Regions from separate parts of the Virgibacillus ihumii genome, predicted to be linked through region 3. Evidence: riboswitches for the same ligand, from Rfam matches in the RefSeq annotation. Region 3 holds a riboswitch; each other region holds the start of a gene.
What was found. A riboswitch is a leader RNA that binds a small molecule or an ion and turns the genes downstream of it on or off. The one in region 3 is predicted to bind S-adenosylmethionine.
Positions count from the first base shown of each region.

Region 1: it holds a riboswitch for S-adenosylmethionine, as region 3 does, so the genes downstream of both, HUX68_RS17965 (phosphoadenylyl-sulfate reductase) here and HUX68_RS09100 (CoA-acylating methylmalonate-semialdehyde dehydrogenase) in region 3, are expected to answer to the same signal.
Region 2: it holds a riboswitch for S-adenosylmethionine, as region 3 does, so the genes downstream of both, HUX68_RS11740 (PLP-dependent aspartate aminotransferase family protein) here and HUX68_RS09100 (CoA-acylating methylmalonate-semialdehyde dehydrogenase) in region 3, are expected to answer to the same signal.
Region 4: it holds a riboswitch for S-adenosylmethionine, as region 3 does, so the genes downstream of both, HUX68_RS18000 (homocysteine S-methyltransferase family protein) here and HUX68_RS09100 (CoA-acylating methylmalonate-semialdehyde dehydrogenase) in region 3, are expected to answer to the same signal.

Region 1 is NZ_CACVAN010000001.1:3,622,775-3,628,570, reverse strand. Features, by position in the region: partial or broken gene HUX68_RS17970 (assimilatory sulfite reductase (NADPH) flavoprotein subunit) at 1-1,434, opposite strand, end outside; gene HUX68_RS17965 (phosphoadenylyl-sulfate reductase) at 1,686-2,411, opposite strand; SAM riboswitch class I at 2,675-2,781, opposite strand; gene HUX68_RS17960 (YitT family protein) at 3,068-3,886, opposite strand; gene HUX68_RS17955 (GNAT family N-acetyltransferase) at 4,165-4,677, opposite strand; gene HUX68_RS17950 (purine-cytosine permease family protein) at 4,811-5,796, opposite strand, start outside.
Region 2 is NZ_CACVAN010000001.1:2,436,981-2,442,776, reverse strand. Features, by position in the region: gene HUX68_RS11740 (PLP-dependent aspartate aminotransferase family protein) at 1-1,285, opposite strand, end outside; SAM riboswitch class I at 1,375-1,490, opposite strand; gene rarD (EamA family transporter RarD) at 1,570-2,472, opposite strand; gene megL (methionine gamma-lyase) at 2,853-4,037, shown strand; gene cls (cardiolipin synthase) at 4,677-5,796, shown strand, end outside.
Region 3 is NZ_CACVAN010000001.1:1,845,337-1,851,132, forward strand. Features, by position in the region: gene HUX68_RS09085 (YndM family protein) at 1-398, shown strand, start outside; gene HUX68_RS09090 (hypothetical protein) at 473-913, opposite strand; gene HUX68_RS09095 (hypothetical protein) at 1,073-1,276, shown strand; SAM riboswitch class I at 1,360-1,458, shown strand; gene HUX68_RS09100 (CoA-acylating methylmalonate-semialdehyde dehydrogenase) at 1,523-2,998, shown strand; gene HUX68_RS09105 (sodium:solute symporter family transporter) at 3,209-4,705, opposite strand; gene HUX68_RS09110 (LLM class flavin-dependent oxidoreductase) at 4,729-5,796, opposite strand, start outside.
Region 4 is NZ_CACVAN010000001.1:3,630,329-3,636,124, reverse strand. Features, by position in the region: gene HUX68_RS18005 (methionine biosynthesis PLP-dependent protein) at 1-815, opposite strand, end outside; gene HUX68_RS18000 (homocysteine S-methyltransferase family protein) at 972-2,021, opposite strand; SAM riboswitch class I at 2,110-2,209, opposite strand; gene HUX68_RS17995 (uroporphyrinogen-III synthase) at 2,277-3,068, opposite strand; gene HUX68_RS17990 (NAD(P)-binding protein) at 3,052-3,693, opposite strand; gene HUX68_RS17985 (sirohydrochlorin chelatase) at 3,700-4,476, opposite strand; gene cobA (uroporphyrinogen-III C-methyltransferase) at 4,494-5,270, opposite strand; gene cysI (assimilatory sulfite reductase (NADPH) hemoprotein subunit) at 5,334-5,796, opposite strand, start outside.

The DNA.
Region 1 (5,796 bases), 1.8 Mb from region 3:
TCCGGGTCCAACCATTATAACCGGTATATCCACATCGGAAGGAAATTTAAAATTGGGATTGCGATGGACATAAACCGGAAGATATTGACCAGGTTACACACGTAATGCACATTGTCCGGAGCATACACCCGCTCTGTCTCTTCCATGTGCATGGTAGGCAACCGTTCCAATGGTAAGATGCACCTCATCCGGATTAGCCTGAAAACTGCTAGCTATCGAATACAGACGCGCCGGCATCTTCCGCAATATTTGTACAAATTCACCAGGACATACTCCCTGTAACGCAAAATCCTTTATCAAGTCAAGCAAATCCCGTCCTTCCAGATAAACTTTTCGTTCTTCCTCATGTTCCGGATACAAAAATTTGCCTAAACGATCATTCTCGAATAGCTGTGCTGCTTTTTCCAATAATGGTTTTGTCAGTTTGGTAATCTCAAAATTTGTAAGTAACGCGTTGCGAAGAGCTCGCCCCTCCCCCTCTTTGTTTATCGGAACAGTCTCTTCCGGATCCCAATTCATTTCTAGTATGAGTTGGTCCACGAGATGGGGATCATTTTCCGGAAAGATACCCACACTGTCGCCAGGTTCAAAGTCGAAATTGGAACCTTCCAAGGATAACTCCAAATGTCGGGTTTCCTTATTCGAGCCCCGGTCATTCAAATTCAAATTTTCCAGCACTTCAGCCCTGTATGGATTTGTCCGTGAATAAACAGGCTGATCCTTTGTCAGGGATTCTTTCCCATGCTGCCCTGTCTGAATAGATTCGCCTGCAGGGTGATCCGTCTGTGACTCATGTAATACCCCAAAAACGCCCTCAATCCATTCTGAAGCACCCTCGTCAAAGTCAACATCGCAATCAACCCTTGGATACAAGCGTTCTCCCCCAAGTTCCTCAAGACGCTTATCAAAATCCTTTCCGGTCTGACAAAAAAATTCATAGGATTCATCCCCTAGAGAGAGTACAGAAAATCGCACATCCTCCAGTTTTGGTGCTTTCCTGCTATAAAGGGTTTCATAGAATGAGATGGCATTATCCGGTGGATCACCTTCACCATGGGTTGCTGTGACAATCAGCAAATCCTGGACTTTCTTGAGATTCTTAGGTTTGAAATCATCTAACGCTGAAATCGTTGCTTTCATGTTCTGCTCTTCCAATTTCTGAAGTATTTCCTCAGCAAGTTGTTGTCCATTACCAGTCTCCGATCCAAACAGTACCGTCACCTCACGGGTAGCTGCCTGTTGAGCATTTTGTGCAGATACTGATGTATCCGGCGTTTCAACAGAACTTGCAGCTATCGGTGCTTTCGTATTAACTGGAACCGCAAGATACCCGCTCAGCCAAATCCTTTGTGCTTCTGTCAATGTAGGCAACAGATGATTTAAGTTATCTGCTTGTTCCTGATCAAACGGACTATTCGTTACTTGTAACTGCACAGATATTCACCTCATAACATTTAATTTTGTTGTTATTTCCTTTGTCTGTGATCATTCATAACCTTCCATAACCATGAAAATCATGTTTGATCTAATTTCATAGTATTTTTAGTAGATTAGTCGGAATTAAACAATAAAAAATGAGCGTTTCATTAGAAAACTTGGTTGTCACCAAGCCTTTGGGTGACAGCAATAGTTGCACTTATGCAGTAAGAAAGGATTTTAAATTTTCTTAACTGCTTAAAAAATCCTTACCTTCCAACTGTGTGAAGTCCACACTCCTCTTTATTGGAACCTTTCCATCTTCCAGAACGGGAATCACCAGAATCTGTTACCGGTGACGTACATGGTATACATCCAATACTTGGATAGCCTTGGTCGTGTAATTCATTATATGGCAAGTTATTCAAATGAATATGATCCCATACATCATCCCACGTCCAATGAATTAACGGACAAACTTTAATCGATTTGAAACGTTCATCTTTATTGACAAAATCAGTTTTACTGCGTAATGGTGACTGTTCTCTTCGAAGTCCGGATATCCACGCAGGAACACCCGTCAATGCCTCCTCGAGAGGTTTTACTTTTCGAATAAAGCAGCACTGATCCGGATTTCTTTTCCACAGAGCTGATCCATATTGGTCCGCCTGCTCCTCCAACGTTAAATCAGGCTTTTTCATTTCAATCCGAAGATCCGGATATTTTTCCTTAATCTCATCAATCAGATTATACGTTTCCTGAAAATGAATCTCTGTATCGAGAAACACAATTTTCGCATCTTTTTTCACCCTGGAAATTAAATCAATTAATACAATACCTTCCGCTCCGAAGCTGCATGCATATACAACAGAATCCCCGAACGATTCAAAAGTCCACTCCAGAACTTCAATAGCACCATTGGTATCATCTGTAGGATGAAAATCTTTAAATGGGTCACCGGAGAAATTACGGTAAGTAACCGAATGATTCGTCACAGTTTATCCCTCCATGAAAAAGTATTTAAACCTTACACAAAAAATATCTTGGCAGGATTAAACTCACCTTAATCTTTAAAAAATAATTTCAGCCAAAACAAATTGTAATTTATGCTAAACTAACACCAATTATATATTAATATACCAACTTATTACATAACTTCTTCCATACTGAACGTTTTTTCACTATATTATCCAGGCATTTAAAAAACCCCCTTTTTCCAGTCTTCTGGGAAAAGAGAGTATTTTTTCTGCATTCGACCCTCTTATCTCCCAAGAATAGTTCTTGCTGGATTTAGCACCTTCCTGAATTTATCAGAGGTTGCTGAAGCTTCAAAGGGCCAGTTCCCTCAACTTCTCTAGATAAGATTATTAAATTAATTGAGTGTTATTGTATGTTCAAACGCTCCAAGTGTCAAGACTTTTTCAAAAATAATATAAATTTTAATACAATTTTCTACCATTAGAACTATATAATTTCTGCCGTAATTAATACTTTTGATGGAATTTAGTTAATGTATGATTTGAGAGCTATTGTTTCTTATTTAGAGGGATCTGCTTTCCAGTACCCTCCTCTCCCATTTTGGGAATCCAACTTAAAATCAAAATAGACGCACCTCCTTTTTTCCCAAGAAAGTGCGTCTGTATGAAAAAACTTATGATTTCCGAAAGTTACCTATTACTTCACTTGTCTCACTGACGCTGACAAAAGCTTTCGGATCAACATTTTTAATGAGAGACTTGACCAATGCCAGTTCATAACGGGTAATAACGGTATAGAGCACTTTATTTTCATTATTGGAATAGGCTCCATATCCGGTCATGACGGTAATTCCCCGAATCAGGTTTCCAATCAGTTCGTTTTTAAGTTCCTCTCCCTTAGTTGTTACCACCATCAAACTTAATTTTATATGGCGCGTATGAACCCGATCGATGACAACTCCGGTAATGTAAATCGAGGCCATTGTTAATATGGCCAGATTCCAGGAAAAGACAAATCCGGAAATAAATACGACCGTACTGTTTATACCGAAAATCAACACACCTAACGGAATATCACGTTTTTGGGTAACAACGAGTCCAATAATATCGGCACCCCCAGTTGATCCGTAAAATCGTACAATAAAGCCAATGGCAATACCTGTTATGACTCCGCCAAAAACTGCCGACAGCAGGGCGTCATCGGTCACCTTCATTATTGGAATGTACTGCATCGAAACGGACGTGATAAAAACTGAAAAGATACTGTTCCAAATGAATTCCTTTCCCAGCTTCATTAAACCTATAATGAATACAGGGATGTTCAAAATAACAAGCCAAATACCGGAATTTATTGGTGAAAGCAGTCCGAGTATCATAGCAAGCCCGGTTACCCCACCTGATAAAACTTCATGTGGAAGCAGAAACATATTAAAAGCAAATCCCAAAGCAATTGAAAATACAAATAGTACTGCATATTTATAAACATAATACATGATGATGACACCCCCATCAGGTTCGATAAAAACACTTAATGAATTTTAGTGGTCGAGCAATGAAAAGTCAATATTTTATAGAACATTGATTGTTCAAGCATAACCCGGGGTGTCCGACATCCATCAGCATAACCGCATTCACGGATATAATCCCTAATATTTTTAACTTTTTTCAGGCAAGGTATATAGATAGATTTTCTGACAAAAAAGTGCCCCGTATTCTTTATTTAACAGCAATACAGGACAGTGTAGGAAAAATTAATTATAAAGCAAGACTATCAGCTTTCTGTTTTTAAAGACAAGGCCATAAGTTCTTCATCATAATATGTATCGCCAAATTTAAGTGCCCGTTTTTCCAATCCAAACACTTCAAAACCCAGCTTTTTATAAAGTCTTATAGTTTTTTCATTCGATGTTACTACTGCTAATTGCAGTATTTCTATCGCCCCAATTGATTCTGCATAATGAATTGCCTCCACCAGCAGCTGTTCCCCTACACCTTCCCCACGCATTTTTGGGCTTACATACATCGCTAATAAGTGTGCCTTATGCTTGAGTTTCAGCGGTGATTGCTGCTGAAGTAACGTTACCATACCTACAAGTTCTTCATCATTAAATGCGCCAAACGTACAGTTTTCTCCTAACCGTTGAGCTGTACTTTCTATGGGATTTTCCCTCTCCATCGCTTCGTCATAACTTACAGCAAAAGCTTCCGGATTTTGTTTGAGCGCCTCCAGTCTAAGCTGCCAGTATTTATCTGCATCTGACGGTTCCAATAATCGAATAATCATAAGTGCTCCTTTAATCAATAATACTTTATACTATATTTGTTCGTCACACCCGTTTAGAGCATAACATACGCCTTCGATAAAAGGAAAAACGTGTCGAAAATAAATACCCCCTATTTAATAGAGGGTACAATGATTATGCAATATAATCTTCTCTGTCAATATCGTGGTTCTTTTTCTTGATATAATATTTCCCTTTCGTTGCTGCAGCAATCCCAATTGTAAGAACTGCAGCAAGAATCGCTGCAAAAAATGCAGCTGTACTTTGGAGGAATGCACCAAAATATCCCAAAGCAGCAATTGTACCTAAACCGCTTGCGATGACTAAAGAGCCTACCCCTACAGGATTCCATTTATACAGGTACCTTTGCTCAGATTCGTAATAGCCAGGACCGATCTTCAATATTTTCTTTACAAAAACAGCATCTGTAACCAAAATCGCAGCCCAGGTCATAAGGAAAACGCCTTGGAAAGTCAGGGCAGTATCCAAATAATTAGTAATGCCGCCTAGCATTAAAACCATCGCTGCGACACCTGTAATAACAACCCAAAACCGTCGCCCCGGGGTGAATTTTAGAACGTTCTCGAAAAAGTTTGAAAGCGAAAGAGAGCCACTATAAATGTTCGTAATATTGATTCGTACTTGGGTTAACATCGTAAACAGTGCGCCCCAAATACCTAAAAGCATAACAATATACACGCCAGGATTTGGCTCTGCCATGCGGACACCAAACCAAATTCCTAAGCCACCCATTACACCGAAACAGAATATCTGGGGAATAAATCCTATTGCGACGATACCTATTTTTGTATCCTTAGGTTTAAGGAACCGCGCGTAGTCAGAAGCGAGTAATGGTGTTAAACCCATAATACCATGTTGCATTCCGATACAAAGCAATAATGCTGTGCCGCCAACTTGAACTCCTTCTGGCATATAAGACCAGAAATTACCATCATAAGTGGATGGTGTATATGCAGCCATAACAATGGCAGCAATTAAAAAGACGCCGAATAATGGAAGTGACCATTTTTGTAATTTGTCCAATTGCTTGATTCCAAACCAATTCAGAGGAATAACAATGGAACCGAAGAAAATAATTAATGCCCATTCCGGAATTACTG
Region 2 (5,796 bases), 590 kb from region 3:
CACCGGCTGCATTTGCGATTGCCTGATCCAGGTCGGCTAACGTATCCTTAGTCGATTCAAGGCCAACTGACAGGCGGATTAATTCCTCTGTAACACCGCTTTGCTTCAGGTCTTCAGCACCCAGCTGCTGGTGTGTCGTTGATGCCGGATGAATGATCAGCGATTTAGCGTCGCCGACATTGGCAACGTGGGACCAGATAGAAATATTATCAATTACTTTGCGTCCAGCATCACGATCACCTTTAATACCAAATGTAATCACCGAACCAAATCCGATCTGAAAATATTTCTGTGCGGTCTGGTGTGATGGATGATCTTTTAAACCAGGGTAGTTGACCCATTCGACTGCAGGATGATTTTGCAGGAAGTCAGCAACTTCTGCCGCATTTTTATTATGTCGCTCCACCCGTAGATGAAGGGTTTCCAGTCCTTGCAGCAGTTGGAACGCATCCTGTGGTCCAAGACATGCACCAATATCGCGCAGCAACTGGACACGCAGTTTTGTGGCAAATGCTACAGGACCAAGATCCGCATAGCGAACGCCGTGATAGCTTTCGTCAGGCTCGGTGAACCCAGGGAATTTCCCTTTTGTCCAATCAAATCTGCCGCCGTCAATCGCCACTCCGCCTATTGTTGTACCATGGCCGCCGATCCATTTCGTTGCGGAATGAATGACAATGTCGGCCCCCCATGTTAGTGGCTTCGAAACGTAAGGTGTAGCAAACGTATTATCAATGATAACCGGAATATCATTTTCATGCGCGATTTCGGCAATCTTTTCAATGTCCAATACATTCAGGCTCGGGTTAGTGATCGTCTCACCAAAGATTGCTTTTGTTTTGGATGTTATCGAACTGCGAATCTGTTCCAGGTCCGTTCCGTCGACAAATTTTACATCGATGCCATAACGTGGGAGTGTATTGGCAAACAGATTATATGTCCCGCCGTACAAATTACTGTCGGCGATGATTTCATCTCCACTTTGGGCGATGTTTAAAATGGATAGTGTAATTGCTGCCATCCCGGATGAAGTCGCCACCGCTGCAGCACCGTCCTCAAGTAATGTAATCCGCTGTTCAAATGCATCAACGGTCGGGTTGCCGATACGGGTATAAATATTGCCTGCTTCCTTCAGTCCAAAAAGATTCTGCGCATGTTCCGTATCCCGAAACACATAGGAAGTAGTCTGATAGATTGGCACCGCGCGTGATCCTGTAGTCGGATCAGGCTGCTGTCCGCCGTGAAGCAGGTTAGTTTCCGGGTTAAAAAGTTGATAGTTTGACATGAAAAATTCCTCCTTGAATTGTATCTGGAGGAAGAGGAGAATGAAAAAGCCCTCTTCCTAAGAAGAGGGCGTTATTTACAACGATCCTCCTCTTATCTTCCAGATCGAAAATTGATCTGTAGGATTTAGCACCTTTCAAAGCAATGACTGCCTTTTAGGTTGCCGGGCTTCACAGGGCCTATCCCTCCGCCGCTCTTGATAAGAAGATATAACTAACTTTAATTAATTTAATGAATATTATATACATGTTCCGTGCCGTTCGTCAACAGATTTTTTAAAATAATTTAGATTTCTTTTTGGCGTACCGGTTTTTTATGCCGTGCCGCTCCCATGTAGATGATTAATGCCACCCAAATGAATAGGAATGAAACAAGATGTGCCTGTGTAAATGGTTCGTCATACAAAAACACGCCGAGAACAAGCATAAGAGTCGGTGCAATGTACTGTAGAAAGCCAACCATTGACAGCGGAATCCGTTTCGCCCCGGCAGCAAACAGCAGAAGCGGGATCGCCGTGGCTATACCGGCACCAAACAGTAAAGTACCATTTCTGGAGAGCATTATGTCAGGTGCAAGCGTACTGCCAGGAATAACAACCAGATAAATAAGTGCAATCGGTGTTACAATCATCGTTTCAATCGTCAGCCCGAACATTGCTCCGATATCGACCATTTTTTTCAACAGTCCATACAGCCCGAAGCTGAATGCCAATACGAGGGAGACCCATGGAAACACGCCAAAACTGATGGTGAGATTGATAACCCCGATCGCCGCCAGGATGAATGAAAGCAGCTGCCGTCTGCTTAGAGATTCATTTAAAACAATCATGCCCAGTAAAATACTGACAAGCGGATTTATGTAATAGCCAAGGCTTGCCTGAACAACATGTTCACTGTTAACCGCCCAAATAAACGTCAGCCAGTTGATGCTGATAATGACGGAAGCCGCAGAAATCCCGATCAGTTTCTTTTTGTCGTGCAGTATTTGTCTGCACTCCTTGAAAAATGGCCGCAGCTTGCCGGATACAAGCACGATGATCATCATAAAAATGAATGACCACAGAATGCGGTGTGCAAGAATTTCATCTGCCGGAACGTGCTGGACAAGTTTCCAATAGATTGGCAGAAACCCCCAAAGTGTATAGGCTGCCGCTGCATAGATAATTCCAAGTTTATTCTCCTGATCCAATTAGCAAGCCTCCTTTGTAATAGTTTTGCATGAATTGAAATTTGAAACGAGCGAACTCCCAGCTCAAACGTGCGAACCCACCCGCAAACGTGCGAAGTGAAGCCACAAACGTGCGAATTCCGGCCCAAACGTGCGAATTCCAGCACAAACGTGCGAACTCCCAGCCCAAACATGCGAACCCACCCGCAAATATGCGAACTCCAGCAGCAAACGTGCACACGCTGCGCCATTTGCTAAATAAATCAAGTTTAGATTCTTTTTTCGGTAAAAGCAATCACCGCGACTCGTAAAAATCCCGGGAAACGCTTTCAAATTGTTGTGGAATAGAATAAGATAGTAGTATATGAATATACTAGATTTTTTAAATTGGGGGATTCTGAATGACAAACGAAAATAAACATTTTGAGACGACGGTAATTCATGAAGGATACGATTCAAAAGAGATGCTTGGAAGCTTGGCAACACCGCTTTTCCAGACCTCGACATATACATTCGACACGGCTGAACAGGGGGAGCGTCGTTTTGCCGGGGAAGAAGCGGGTTATGTGTATTCCCGTCTGGGCAATCCAACCGTAAGCGTGCTTGAGGAGCGGATTGCAGCACTGGAAAACGGTGAACGCGGCCTCGCTTTTGGTTCCGGAATGGCGGCGGTATCGGCAATTCTGATTGCACTGACAAAGGCAAACGATCATGTGCTATGTTCGTCGGGACTCTACGGGTGTACATTTGGCTTATTATCCATGATGAAGGACAAGTATAATATTACGCATGATTTTTCGGAAATGCAGACGAAAGATGAAATCCGTTCATTGATCAAACCGGAAACAACATGTATTTACGTGGAGACACCCATTAACCCGACCATGAAGCTGATTGATCTTCAGATGGTAGCTGAAGTTGCCAAAGAATATGGGATTCCGGTGGTTGTCGACAATACCTTCTCATCACCATATTTGCAGCGGCCGCTTGATCTCGGTTGTGATGTTGTGCTGCACAGTGCGACGAAATACCTCGGCGGGCATGGGGATGTCGTGGCTGGCCTTGCTGTCGGTAAAAAAGACTTCCTCGATGAAGTGGCCATGACCACGCAAAAAGATATTGGCGGAATTATGGCGCCGATGGACGCCTGGCTGCTGCTGCGCGGGTTGAAAACTTTACCGCTCCGGATTGACCGTCATTGTGACAATGCGGAAAGGGTCTTTGAAAAACTGCGCAGCCATCCGAAAGTGAAGCATATTTATTATCCCGGTGATGAAAGCAACCCGGACAATGCCATCTGTAAAAAACAGATGAGACGCGGCGGCGGGCTGATTTCATTTGATGTAAAAGGAACCAAGCAGGATGCCCAACAGTTCCTTAACCATCTTAAATTCTTAAAAATCGCGGTTAGTCTGGGCGATGCAGAGACATTGATCCAGCACCCGGCCACAATGACACATGCCGTTGTGCCGGAAGATGCGCGCCTTAACATGGGTATCACCGACCAGCTCATTCGTCTTTCCGTTGGCCTCGAGCACTGGGAGGATATCTGGTCTGATCTGGAGCAGGCACTTAACAATCTTTAGGGGAGGGCTTATGTACTGAAAAGGCCAGCCTCAAAAAGTTTCATCAAGTGTTCCAACGTATTTTCAGAACGTAAATAAACACGCCTGTACAAGCTATTTGCCGGTGCAGGTGTGATTTTTTGCCAAAAATGACAGTGATCCAGCTCGATTACCAAGGGAAATTTTGTCGGGAAAGCAGGAATTTTCAAGTCGTGTGGCGTATATTAATATTACTAACTAGCAAAGGAAGTGCGCCATTTGATTATGAAACCACTCGAGCCGCCTATTTTGATGAGACAAACCGAGGCTCTCAGCAGGCGGATCCACTCCCATTATTATAGAAAGGCGGAAATATATTTTGAAATTTTGATGTGAAGGTTGAAATCGCGGATATATAGCTTAGAATCGTGAATATCGACAACAAAATCGCGGATATCCGGCATCAAATCGCGGATATCTGCCCCAAAGGGAGCCTCCTCCAAGAAAGAGTATCCGCGCTAAATCCGGTGCGGTTACTTTTTTTGGTTAAATTTCAATTACATGAATGTTATGTTCGCTGTTTGGGAATAGAAAAATTAAGGACTTCACAACACTAACGTAAAGATAAAAATTATGCTATATTATGGTTACTCTGATTGCTCGGTGAGAGGAGATCAATGAATGAGTCTTACTTCAATTTTATTGGGATTTGTGCTGGTTTCAAACATTGCCTTGGCCCTGACGATTATCTTTTTGGAACGAAAAGATCCCAGTTCAACCTGGGCATGGTTGATGGTGCTTTTATTTATTCCGATTGCCGGGTTCTTTTTGTATTTGATATTTGGAAAAAGAATCAGTTCGCAGCGGATTTTCACCTGGGATACGAAAAGCAAATTGGGGGTAAAAAAAGCTGTTCAACGGCAACTTAGGGCGATTGAGGAGAACCGGTTCTCCTATAAAAATAAAAAGCTGATTGAATTCGAGGATCTTTATTATCTTCATTTGCGTAATGACGATGCGATTTTCACCCAGGATAATGCAGTGGAAATTTATACAGACGGGAAAGAGAAGTTTGATGCCCTGATCCAGGATTTGGAACGGGCAAAAGATCACATTCATCTGCTTTATTACATAATCCGGTATGATGGGCTTGGCCAAAAAATCGCCAACGTCCTGATTAAAAAAGCGAATGAAGGGGTGGAGGTACGGGTTCTATATGATGATATGGGATCCCGCGGAATCAGCAGAAAATTTCTCCGGCGTTTAAGAAAAGCCGGGGCACATGTGGAGTCATTTTTTCCACCGAAGATACCGAAAGTCAATTTTAAAATTAATTATCGAAACCACCGCAAATTGGCAATAATTGATGGTGAGATTGGTTATATTGGCGGATTTAATATCGGTGATGAATATTTGGGGAAAAATCAGAAGTTCGGGTATTGGCGGGATACACACTTGCGTATCAAAGGAGATGCTGTCAATAACATGCAGACCCGGTTTATTCTCGACTGGAATCAGGCCTCACGGAATCATATCGGGTATGAAGACAGATTTTACAGCGGGAAGGTCAGTGGTGATGTCGGCATCCAGATTGTTTCCAGCGGACCGGACTCCGATTGGGAGCAGATCAAAAACGGGTATATTAAAATGATCATGTCGGCGAAGGAATATATTTATATTCAGACACCTTACTTTATACCGGATGAAAGCTTGAAAGACGCATTGCGGATTGCAGCGCTGTCAGGTGTCCATGTGAAACTTATGATTCCGAACAAACCGGATCATCCGTTTGTCTACTGGG
Region 3 (5,796 bases):
GCGTTTCTGTTGGCGATATTTTGCTTACCAGCGTATTATTAACTGGCGTATCATTTCTTGGCGATGTATTCATTTTACCCATTTTTGGGAATGCCAGTGCTGCTTTAGGCGATTTTGGCCTTCTTTTTGCCGGAGTCTGGATACTCGGTATTTTTCTGTTTGAAGGGAACTTTTCTCTCGGATCCGCTGCATTAATTTCAGCAGCTATTATTGCTGTTGGAGAGTATTTTCTTCATAATTATATGGAGAATCATGATTTAAAAGATCAAACTGAAGTGATGGACACAATGGGGGTTTCCCCACAAGATAAGATGCAAACCGAATTTGGTTCGGATGTGGATCCAGAGGCTGATATTAAAAGGGAAACATCAGATAAAGGAAACAATGAGAAGGAATAGTTTTTGTGGTGCCTGTCACTTGATTCAATCCATGCAATTCTAAATAGTTCGGGATAACAGGCACCACACAACAATTACTTCTTGTAATCCCACATCACCTTCCACTCGCCATCTGCCTGCACTGCGTAAACATCCTGGACGAGTGTGAAGTTACCATATTTCCCTTTAAACACCTGTGACACGGTTACTTTGTATACAACATCAATTGGAGCTGCTTCATCTTCCATTTTCCAATTTTCAATTTTAGTCGCTTCCCCAATCGAATACGAAAATGTCGTCACACCAAAATGATTCATAAACACATGGGCACGGTCCTGCAAATAATGTCCCTTAGCAAATTTCTCTTTCATGAGCGGATGGAACATTTCCCAGGAATCTGAAAAATCCCCAGTTTGCTCAAATGCATAAAACATATCCACTGTCTCAACTGCAATTTCCTCAGGGGATTTATCTGCGATGAAATATATTGTTACACCTATCCCAAGCAAGATTACCGCCAGCACTAATTTTTTCATATAACTCCCCCACATTTGCTTGTCGTATCATTTTATTCGTATTAGCGAGGGAATATTATCCAAGGCAAGAATGCCATAACATGAATTTCGAGTCGTGGACATAGTAGGATTAAATCGCTTATAATTAGTTATAATTGAAGTCTTTTAAAGGAGTAAAAAATGAGGCAAAACATAAACATCAACAACACGAAAGTCGGGGTAACCTTTAATATAATCATAGCAGTGTTGGCTGTTGGTGTAATTGCTTCGGCTATCGATGGCTGGGATGAAATGAAACGTGCACCCTTTTACCTGGTGCTGGGAATAGTTATTCTGTTCACTCGGATATGGCGACTTTATAAGGCGAAAAAACATACCAGTTAATGTCTCTATCCCCTTACGCCACAACTCCTACTTGACTAATAGGTTTAATGATGTTTAAGATGGAATATACAATTTAATAAATTTTCTTATTAAGAGAAGTGAGGGATCTGGCCCGATGATACTTCAGCAACCTTCTGTAAATAGAAAGGTGCTACATCCAGCATGTTTATGGAAAATAAGAATTAATTAGCCAAACCTTCCTTATTTTCCCGGAAGGCTTTTTTATTTTTTAAGGAGGAATAGCATATGACGAAAGCAGCAACTGAAGTACGAAAACTAAAGAATTACATAAACGGTGAGTGGGTTGATAGTAAAACTACTCAATACGAAGATGTCTACAATCCTGCAACCAAAGAAGTTATCGCGAAAGTGCCCCTGTCAACTAAGGGAGAAGTTGACTATGCACAAGACATTGCACAGCAGGCATTTGAACAGTGGAAAGATGTGCCGGTCCAAAAACGCGCACGAATTCTATTTAACTATCAGCAATTACTGCAACAAAACAAGGAAGAATTAGCCCGCATAATTACAATCGAGAACGGCAAAAACACAACCGAAGCACTCGGTGAAGTCGGACGCGGGATTGAAAATGTGGAATTTGCAGCCGGTGCTCCGACGCTTATAATGGGAGATTCGCTGGCAAATGTCGCAACAGACATTGAAGCAGCAAACTATCGCTATCCAATTGGTGTTATTGGCGGAATTACACCATTTAACTTTCCGATGATGGTACCTTGCTGGATGTTCCCTATGGCAATAGCTGTCGGTAACACATTCATCTTGAAACCATCGGAAAAAACTCCATTATTAACAGAAAAACTAGCTGAACTGCTGGAAGAAGCTGGTCTCCCTAAAGGCGTATTTAACATTGTATATGGTGCACACGACGTTGTAAACGGCATTCTTGACCACCCTGGTATTAAGGCGATTTCCTTTGTCGGTTCGAAACCAGTTGGGGAATATGTTTACAAACGGGGAAGCGAAAACCTGAAACGTGTCCAGGCTCTGACTGGCGCAAAAAATCATACCGTTGTTTTAAAAGATACCAATCTGGATGATGCGGTAGCAGACATCGTTTCTGCAGCTTTCGGATCAGCTGGAGAGCGCTGCATGGCGTGTGCAGCAGTAACCGTTGAAGATGATGTTGCCGATGAATTCATCGCAAAACTAAAGGAAGCTGCTGATCATGTAAAAATGGGGAACGGCCTGGATGATGGCGTCTTTTTAGGACCGGTAATCCGGGAAGAAAACCAAAAGAAAACAGTAGATTACATTGAAAAGGGTGTCACTGAAGGAGCTACGCTGCTAAGAGACGGTCGTAAAGATGACTTGGATGGCGGTTACTTTGTTGGCCCAACCATTTTTGAAGGCGTAACAACAGACATGACCATTTGGAAAGAGGAACTATTTGCACCTGTGTTATCTGTAATTCGCGTTAAGAACTTGAAAGAAGCAGTTGAAACAGCAAACCAGTCTGAATTTGCCAATGGTGCATGCCTCTTCACTTCAAATACTTCCTCGGTACGTTATTTCCGGGAGAATATCGATGCAGGTATGATTGGGGTTAACCTTGGTGTTCCGGCCCCAATGGCATTTTTCCCATTCTCGGGATGGAAATCATCATTCTTCGGCACATTGCATGCAAACGGTAAAGACAGCGTCGATTTTTACACGCGCAAAAAAGTAGTGACTGCGCGTTATAAAGCACCTGAATTTAAATAATAGATAAACAAAACCGCCTGAATACGGCGGTTTTTTGCTTTCTATCGGCGGCTGCAAAAAGTGGGCTCGCGAAAATCGCGTGAGCCCACTTTTTGCAGCACTATTAACTATTAAAATACCACTTCCACAAAGAAAATCCGGTAATCAATAGACTAAGTATAAATCCAAAGAGCCATATAGCAAGCATTGTATTCATATATCTTCCCCTTTCTACTGAGCCTGACTTACATTAACATTAGTCGCATGCCGCGTTTTCAACACTTTCGCAAGGATAATCATCGATCCAATCCCGATAAGTGTGGACCACGCACCTGCCGCCATCGTACTCTCCTCGATGCCGCCGAAATAGATAATGAGATAAGATAGCAGCCCAATAAACATCGATGATTCGGCTGCTCTAGGCGATGCTTTTTTCTTAGCAAATACGGCATATAAGATAGGACCCAATGTTCCCGCGGCAACCCCGGAAATACCAATCCACATAACATCCGCCATATACTTAGGTGGCTGTAACACAATCAGAAACGCAGCGACCCCAACAAGCAGAACTGATAAGCGGCTGATTCGTAACGCTATTTTCTCAGCTTTTTTGTTATCTGCTTTAACAATTCCCCGTTTCACAAGCACTTTCAGGAAAATATCATTGGCAAAGACAGTCGAAATGGAAACGAACAGACCGTCTGTGGTTGACATTGCCGCAGCTAAAATAACGACACCCATTAACGCTACGACAAATGCGGGAAAGACCCATACCACATATTCAATCAGGGCAAGATCGCTGGTTTGAACGCTATTACCGAGCCCTACTCTGCTGAATATTCCTCCAAAAAGGATCAGTAAACAGCAAGAAGTGGTAATCACATAAACCAAGATCATTTTTCCGACATCTTTTTCACTCTTTAACCCAAGTACCTTATTGAATAAATGAGGAGCCGATGCAAATGCCCATTGGATTATAATGGCACCCATGATGGCAGTAAATGAATCAAAATAGATGGAATTCGAATTAAACACGCCTACCAGACTCGAATCCTGGCCGGCCAAATTATTGGTGATACCGGATACTGTTGAAGAAATATCCCCTTTCCAAAAAACAACTAATCCGGAAATAAAAATAAACAAACCGGCAGCAGCCATTAATATCGCCTGTACCGCATCCGTATAAACGTCAGCAAATGCACCACCGGCCAGCACATACACGACAACAACAACTGCAATCAGGATTAATCCGCTCGTATAAGACATTCCAAGCATGTACTCGAATATTCTCGCACCTGCGACAAATTGCCCGGCGATGTAGAATATGTTGAAAAGCAAGATTAACCCCGTGCCGACCCGTAAAATATCACTGTTGTAAAAATCACCCAGCCAGTCCGGCAACGACAAGGACTTCTGCTTCGTGTTCAGTTTTCGTGCTTTTTTTGCCACCATTAAAACACCGATAGGCCCGCCACCAATCATGGCCAAAAACAGCCACAGATTCGAATATCCCCATTCATACGACCAGCCCGGGTAACCTAAAAATGTAGCAGCACTCAAATAGGTTGATGCAAAGGACAGCCCAAGCACTACCGGACCCAGCTTTTCACCACCAATCGCAAAATCACTCATATTTTTCGTTTTCTTCGAGCCAACAAATCCTAAAGCCAACATAATGACCAAAAACAACGATAATCCGATCCACAAATAGATTGTTAGTGCGTCCATTTTCTCCTCCTTTTAACGTGTTGTTATTTGCTTAATACTCCTAATTTTTTAGCAGGATGATTTTCCGGCAAGTGGGGCTGTCCTTTACCAAACATGTTCTCCCGCAATGTTTTTGCCTCATATTCTTTCCGATAGATCCCGCGTTTCTGCAACTCAGGCACAACATAATCCACAAATTCCTCAAATGTCCCCGGTGAATACGTTTGGGCAATATTAAATCCATCAGCATCGCCCTCGATTGCCCACTCTTCTATTTTGTTGGCGATCTGTTCCGGTGTCCCGATAAACCGGACCGTTCCATTGCCAAGCCCATGATTTTTAACAGCCTCACGCAATGTCCATTTTTTATTTGGATCTTTGGCATACATATCCAGATTCCCCTGAACAGCTTCCGTTTTCATATCCTCGATATACTGGTCAGGATCGTATGTGGAGAAATCAATCCCTGTATGCCCGGATAACAGCGAAAGCGTTCCTTCATAGCTGACCTGCTCCGTAAGTTCCTCATATTTGGCATAAGCCTCTTCTTCTGTCGAACCGATAATCGGCAAAATCATTGGGAAAATAAGCACATTACCAGGTTGTCTGCCCTGTTCCTTCGTGCGATTCCGAATGTCCTCGGAATATTGCTGCAAAGCATCCAGTGAATGATTTTTTGTAAAAACAGCTTCTGCGTGTTTTGCCGCAAAATTTCTTCCCCTTGGTGAAGCCCCTGCCTGGAAGAGAACCGGCGTACGCTGTGGCGATGGTTCGACTAAATGCGGTCCGGGTACATCGAAAAATTCCCCTTGATGATTAATCAAGTCGACCTTATCCGGATCTGCAAAATTGTCATTTTCTTTATCATAAATAACGGCATTGTCATCCCAGCTGTGTTCCCATAACTTATAAACCACTTCCAAAAACTCATCCGCCCGGTCATAGCGGAGATCATGCTGAAGGCGTCCGGAAAGACCAAGGTTCACCGCTTCACTTTCCAAATACGATGTCACCACATTCCAGGCCACACGCCCTTCTGTCAGGTGATCCAGCGTGGATAACTGCCGTGCCAACGCATAAGGCTGTGCGTATGTTGCGGATATGGTCGGTGC
Region 4 (5,796 bases), 1.8 Mb from region 3:
ACCAATGGCTCATCTGATAAATAAGATGTTATTTTCCGGGCGTTTTCATCGTGCTGTCTCATTCTAAGCGAGAGAGTTTTTAACCCCCTGATGATCAACCATGAATCAAATGGAGACAAGACACCGCCGGAAGCGTTGTGGATTTCGGATAGTTTTTCACAGATGGCATCACCCTTTGCAACAACTAACCCAGCCAGCACATCATTATGACCGCCAATATATTTTGTGGCACTGTGAACAACGATATCGGCACCCAGCTCAAGCGGCCGCTGCAAGCAAGGTGTTAAGAATGTATTATCAACAATGAGCAGTAAATTGTGCTTACGTGCGAGATTGGCATATTGTCTGATATCGATTTCCTGCATCAAAGGATTCGTCGGCGTTTCGATCAATAGAGCTCTTGTTTTAGAAGTAATTAACTTCTCTGTCGCGTCCACATTCACAAACTCCGAATAGCTTGTCTTTATATCATAGACATCTGAATAATGCTGAAGTAACCGGTAAGTTCCTCCATAGATATCTTCCGGAACAATTAATTCATCACCAGAACGGAAAAGGGAAAGAACCAATTGGATGGCAGCCATTCCTGAGCTGCAGGCATAGCCACTGTCACCAGATTCCAAATCTGCAATCCCATCTTCCAGAATAGCGCGTGTTGGATTCTTTGTACGGGTATAATCATAACCAGTGGACTTACCGATTCCCTCATGCTGAAAAGCAGTTGACAAATAAATAGGCGGATTTACAGCACCTGTCGTTTTGTCAGACTTATTACCTAATTGCACCAATTTGGTTTCGATGCTTTTTGCTGACATGTTGTTCACCCTTTTCGAAAAAATGAAGGACCCCCTTATAAGAAGAAGGTCCCTAATGCACACGTTCTTCTTACATTCAGGTAATTACTACCTTTTGGATTTAGCACTGATCGTGGCCAATCCTTCCGTCTCTCTTGATAAGAATCATGTTATCATTCAAGCTTTTAATCGATACTTCAAATTGTGCTCTTGAAGTGTCTTGTCTGTTCCGAACAGGAAATGTTTCTCCATATCGGGGGAGTATTTTGAATTTATTGTTTTAACATCTACAGCTTCCGCCACTGCCCGCAGCATCGCTGGTGATGCGCCACAGCACAAGCCAATATAATTAAGACCGGTATCTTTTGCTTCTCTTGCCCATTCAGCTAACTCATAGCGGTTATGATACAGTGGGTCAAGAGCAGTCGGAAATGTTGTTTCTGTAGGTAAATGGCAGCTGCAGCCTCCATCAGGCAAGTTAAAGAATGTTGGGTGTTCTTCTGTCGTACGATATGGGATTGGCAAGCCACCAACATATCCATCCACATTGTTTCGGATGGCAGCAAGGTATGGCTGCATCGTTTCAGGACCCCGGAAACAATTCATACCAACGACCAATGCGCCTCTTTCGGAAAGTATTTTACAGGACTCCTCTACAGTGTATCCATCCCTTAAAATATTCTCGCCCATTAAACCAAACGTAATGACTGCCGGTAAACCTTGTTTAGTGATTTCCTCCAGTGCAATTAACGCCTCTTCATGGTAATAAAATGTTTCACCATTTATGAAATCGACCCCTTCTTCTTTGCACCATTTCACCATTTCCGCAAAAATATTTCTGACTTTTTCTTTTGACTCCGGATCATCCGGATTAAAGATATTGGTATTCGATATATTTCCTGCCACCAACGCTTCTTCTTTTGGATGCTCTTTGGCTACCTCTTTTGCCAAGCGAATGGCATTTCTGTTTAATGGTTCTAATAAATCTTCTTTTCCAATAATACGCATTTTTTCCCGATGAGCATTGTATGTAAATGCTAATACAACATCAGAACCGGCATTCATATAATCCCGATATGTCTGCTTTAATGCCTCAGGATTATCCAGTGCCACCTCAGGAACAAACGAACCCGCTTGTAAATATCCCCTTCGTTCCAATTCAAATAAATAACCTTCCCCTGCAATTACGGTTCCTTCTTTTAAACGCTCTTCTAAACTACGCTTCATCATGTTTCCTCCTTTTGAGTTTAATTGTGAAGTCACGAAAAAACCCCCTTCTTAAATAAGAAGAGGGTTGACCGTGTGTTAAATACTCTTCTTATCTTCAAGCTTCACGCTACTGGAATTAGCACAGTACAAAATAGTCTGTTGCTGAGGCGTCACAGGGCCAGTCCCTCTACCTCTCTTGATAAGAATATCAGGAATTCAATTTTTGATTACTATATACAATACACGCAGTATTTTTAAAAGTCAAGACAATTTTTAATGTGAAAAAAAGTTAGCCAGTTCAACAATCATGGCTCCCATTTTCGGTTTACCCGGATGGAAAGCAGTGGTTACTCCATTCTTTCTCAATTCGGCTGTGGTTACTTTTCCCACCCCCACCGGCAGAACATGATCATGAAAAGCAGCTGTAAGTTCCTCAGCCTCACTACTGCCTTTAAAAAGATTTTGGATCTGCGTTTTACTGGTAAACACAACTGCATCGAGAGAGCGGGTGATTATCTGCTTCCTTAACGCAGTCATTATAGTAAGATCCGGTTCCATGTACTCGTACGGTTTGGAAAGATAAACAGCATATCCTTGATGTTCCAATTGCTTCTTTAACACTGCTTCATCCTGACTGTATGCCTGTAAAAACAAACGATTATTATCATCATCGAGGGCCAGTTGTGCCAGCAGACTTTCCATAGTTCCATCTTCAGAAACGAATTTGGGGGAGAGGGAATGTCTTTTTAGCCAATTCGCTGTTTTACTGCCGCGAATAGCCAATTTCGAGTTTCTGAGATTCCCGATAAAGTCCGAAAGACAATCCAAATCATTTGCCGCCTTTTCCAATGTTTCCAGTCCAATTCCTGTCGTTAAAAGAACCTGGTCAAACGGGTCACGAATAAAATCCAATACATTTTTTCTACTGACCTCTTCATCCAACACCTGCTCTCCCTGAACGGAATAGATGAATGAGGTACCTCCATTATTTTGAATTAGTTTTGCAATTGCTTCACTGTTGCGAGCAGCTGCAACGCCAATTTTTTTGTCATTCAGGCCGCTCATTGTGTTTCCCTCCTCCAGATAAGTCTGCCAGACATTTAAGCAATTTATTTTGATTATCCGTATCCTGGAATTTATCAGAAAGAATCTCCTTTAAAAATAATCGTTGTTCATTTTTAGTAAGACAAGTTTGTTTCAGCAACTTTCGACTTTCATGTAAAAAATCCACATAATCTGTGTAGCTGTTGTCATATACAGCCTGAAGATCATTTTTAATTTTTGCCGAAAGCATCGGGCTTGCCCCATTAGTTGATACACTAATAGACAATCTTCCCCGATTGAAAAATGAGGGAAATGCAACATTTCCCTCGTCAGCATCCGCTGCATTATTGATTAAAGCATTGGAAGGGGTGGCCTGAATAATGGTTTCATTCACTTTTACATCGTTGGTTGCCACGATAACCAGAAATGCATCATCAAGATCTCCAGCCTCAGCTTTCTTCTTTTTCCAGTCCAAACATCCTTCCGTCCACAGGGCATGTATTCCTTGATTAATCTTAGGACTGATCACGGTCAACTTAGCACCATTATTTATAACGGTACGGATTCTGCGCTCGGCTACAGATCCGCCCCCGATAACGATTATGTTTTTTTCAGTTAGGTCAATCATCAAAGGAACTGCTGCCATATTCCTTCAAACCCTTTCCGATTTGCGTGTTGGAGCGGCGAAATCAACATGATTATGTATTGACTCATAAACACGTTCCTGCAAAGCCTGTATCATTCCTGCATGGCCACCAAGCTGATTGCAGCATATGATTTGCTTATCCGATACTTTCAATGCATCTATTTTTTTCTTAATGGAACGCATAAGCACCCCAGTAAACCATAAATAAGGCATAACAAAAACCTGAGAATGTTTTTCTTCCAGTGAAGCCTGTAACCCCTCATCAAATGAAGGATTACAAGCCGCTAAAAAGCATATATCCACTTGTTTGAGGCCAGTTTTTCGTTCCAGCTTTCTTCCAATACTTTTAATATCCATAATGGTGTCGGGATTGCGGCTGCCACGGCCGACAAGCAAAATCTTTGCATCCAGGTTGACTGGTGTTGCCGTTTCTTCCATGCGTTCTATCAAAATGTCGATGAAGCGATCCTGCACGCCAAGCGGCTTCCCATACGTAAATTCAATTTCAGGGTACTCGGATTTTGCCTTACGTATTTCATCAGGTATATCTTTATAGTAATGCCCGGCACTTAACAGCAAAACAGGTATGACGGAAATCTTTGAAGCGCCCTGGTTTACAAGATTTTTGATACCTTGTCCGACCGTTGGCGCTGCAAGCTCCAAAAAGCATATTTCCTGAAGGGGAAAGTTAACCTGCCGGATTACCGATTCGATACATGAGACTGCCTCAGTTGTTGCTTCCCCAATACGACTGCCATGACTGACATATAGTATTCCCTGCACTTTATTCTCCCCCAAATCTACCCTGTAGTTGCTCCAGCCAGCTTACTCTCAGCAATTGCCTTCTCCTCAAACCAGTTAATCTTCTCTCTTAATCGAACGACCTCTCCAACAATGATGATGGAGGGGTTCTTTACTGCCGCAGACCTCTCGACAATATTCTCCAATGTACCAGTCACTGTCTGCTGCTTTTCGGTTGTGCCCCAGTGTACTAAAGCGATGGGTGTTTCTTTCTTCCGCCCATAACCAATGAGCCGATTACAAATATAAGGGAGGTTTTTCACTCCCATGTAGATACAAAGCGTATCAACTCCCTGTGCGAGATGTTTCCAGTATTTTTCGGAAGCAGCATCCGTTTTACCTGCTCCTGAGACAAAGGCCACCGACGAACTAAAATTACGGTGTGTTAATGGGATACCCGCATATGCAGGTGCAGCCGATCCGGACGTGATTCCCGGAATAATTTCAAAGGTAACCCCCTGCCACCATAGCACTTCCGCTTCTTCGCCGCCTCTTCCAAAAATAAACGGATCCCCGCCTTTCAACCGAACTACCGTTTTTCCTTCTTTCGCATGTAGGCAGAGCAGTTGGTTGATCTCATCCTGTGTCAGGGAATGGCGATCGGGAAGCTTTCCGCAATACGTCAATTCTGTCCCTGTCTGAGCATTTTCCAACAATTCTTCATTGATTAAACGGTCATATAAAATAACATCCGCTCGTTGGATAGCTTTTAATCCTTTCACCGTGATTAAGTCTGGGTCACCGGGCCCGGCGCCTACCAAGTAAACCTTTCCCATCATAACTTATCCTCCTTCATGCCTGCATAACTGACCGTCATGAAACAATCTAATCAGCACGGTTTATTTTTTCACCAGATTTGTCGTATGAAAGTCAAGTCCTGAATAAACCTCTTCCACATAGCCGGCACGAATGACATAATCACCAAAGTGCTCCTCTTCCTGCCGTTCCTTCGCGTATTCAATGAGAATCGGACGGAGATCTTTTAGAATTTCCGCTTCTCCTATATTCTCCCGGTATAATTTGTTCAAACGCTCACCGGCAAAACCGCCTCCCAGATACATGTTGTATTTTCCAGGTGCCTTTCCAATAAATGCAATTTCGGCAAGGCCTGGGCGTGAACACCCATTCGGACATCCCGTCATACGAATAGTGATTTCCTGTTCATTAAGGCCGGCCTCATCCAGGATTTCTTCCATTTTTTCAAGCAATGAAGGAAGATACCGTTCTGATTCGGCCATAGCCAGCCCGCACGTTGGAAAAGCTACACAGGCCATGGAATTCCGCTTCAGTGCAGAATACTCT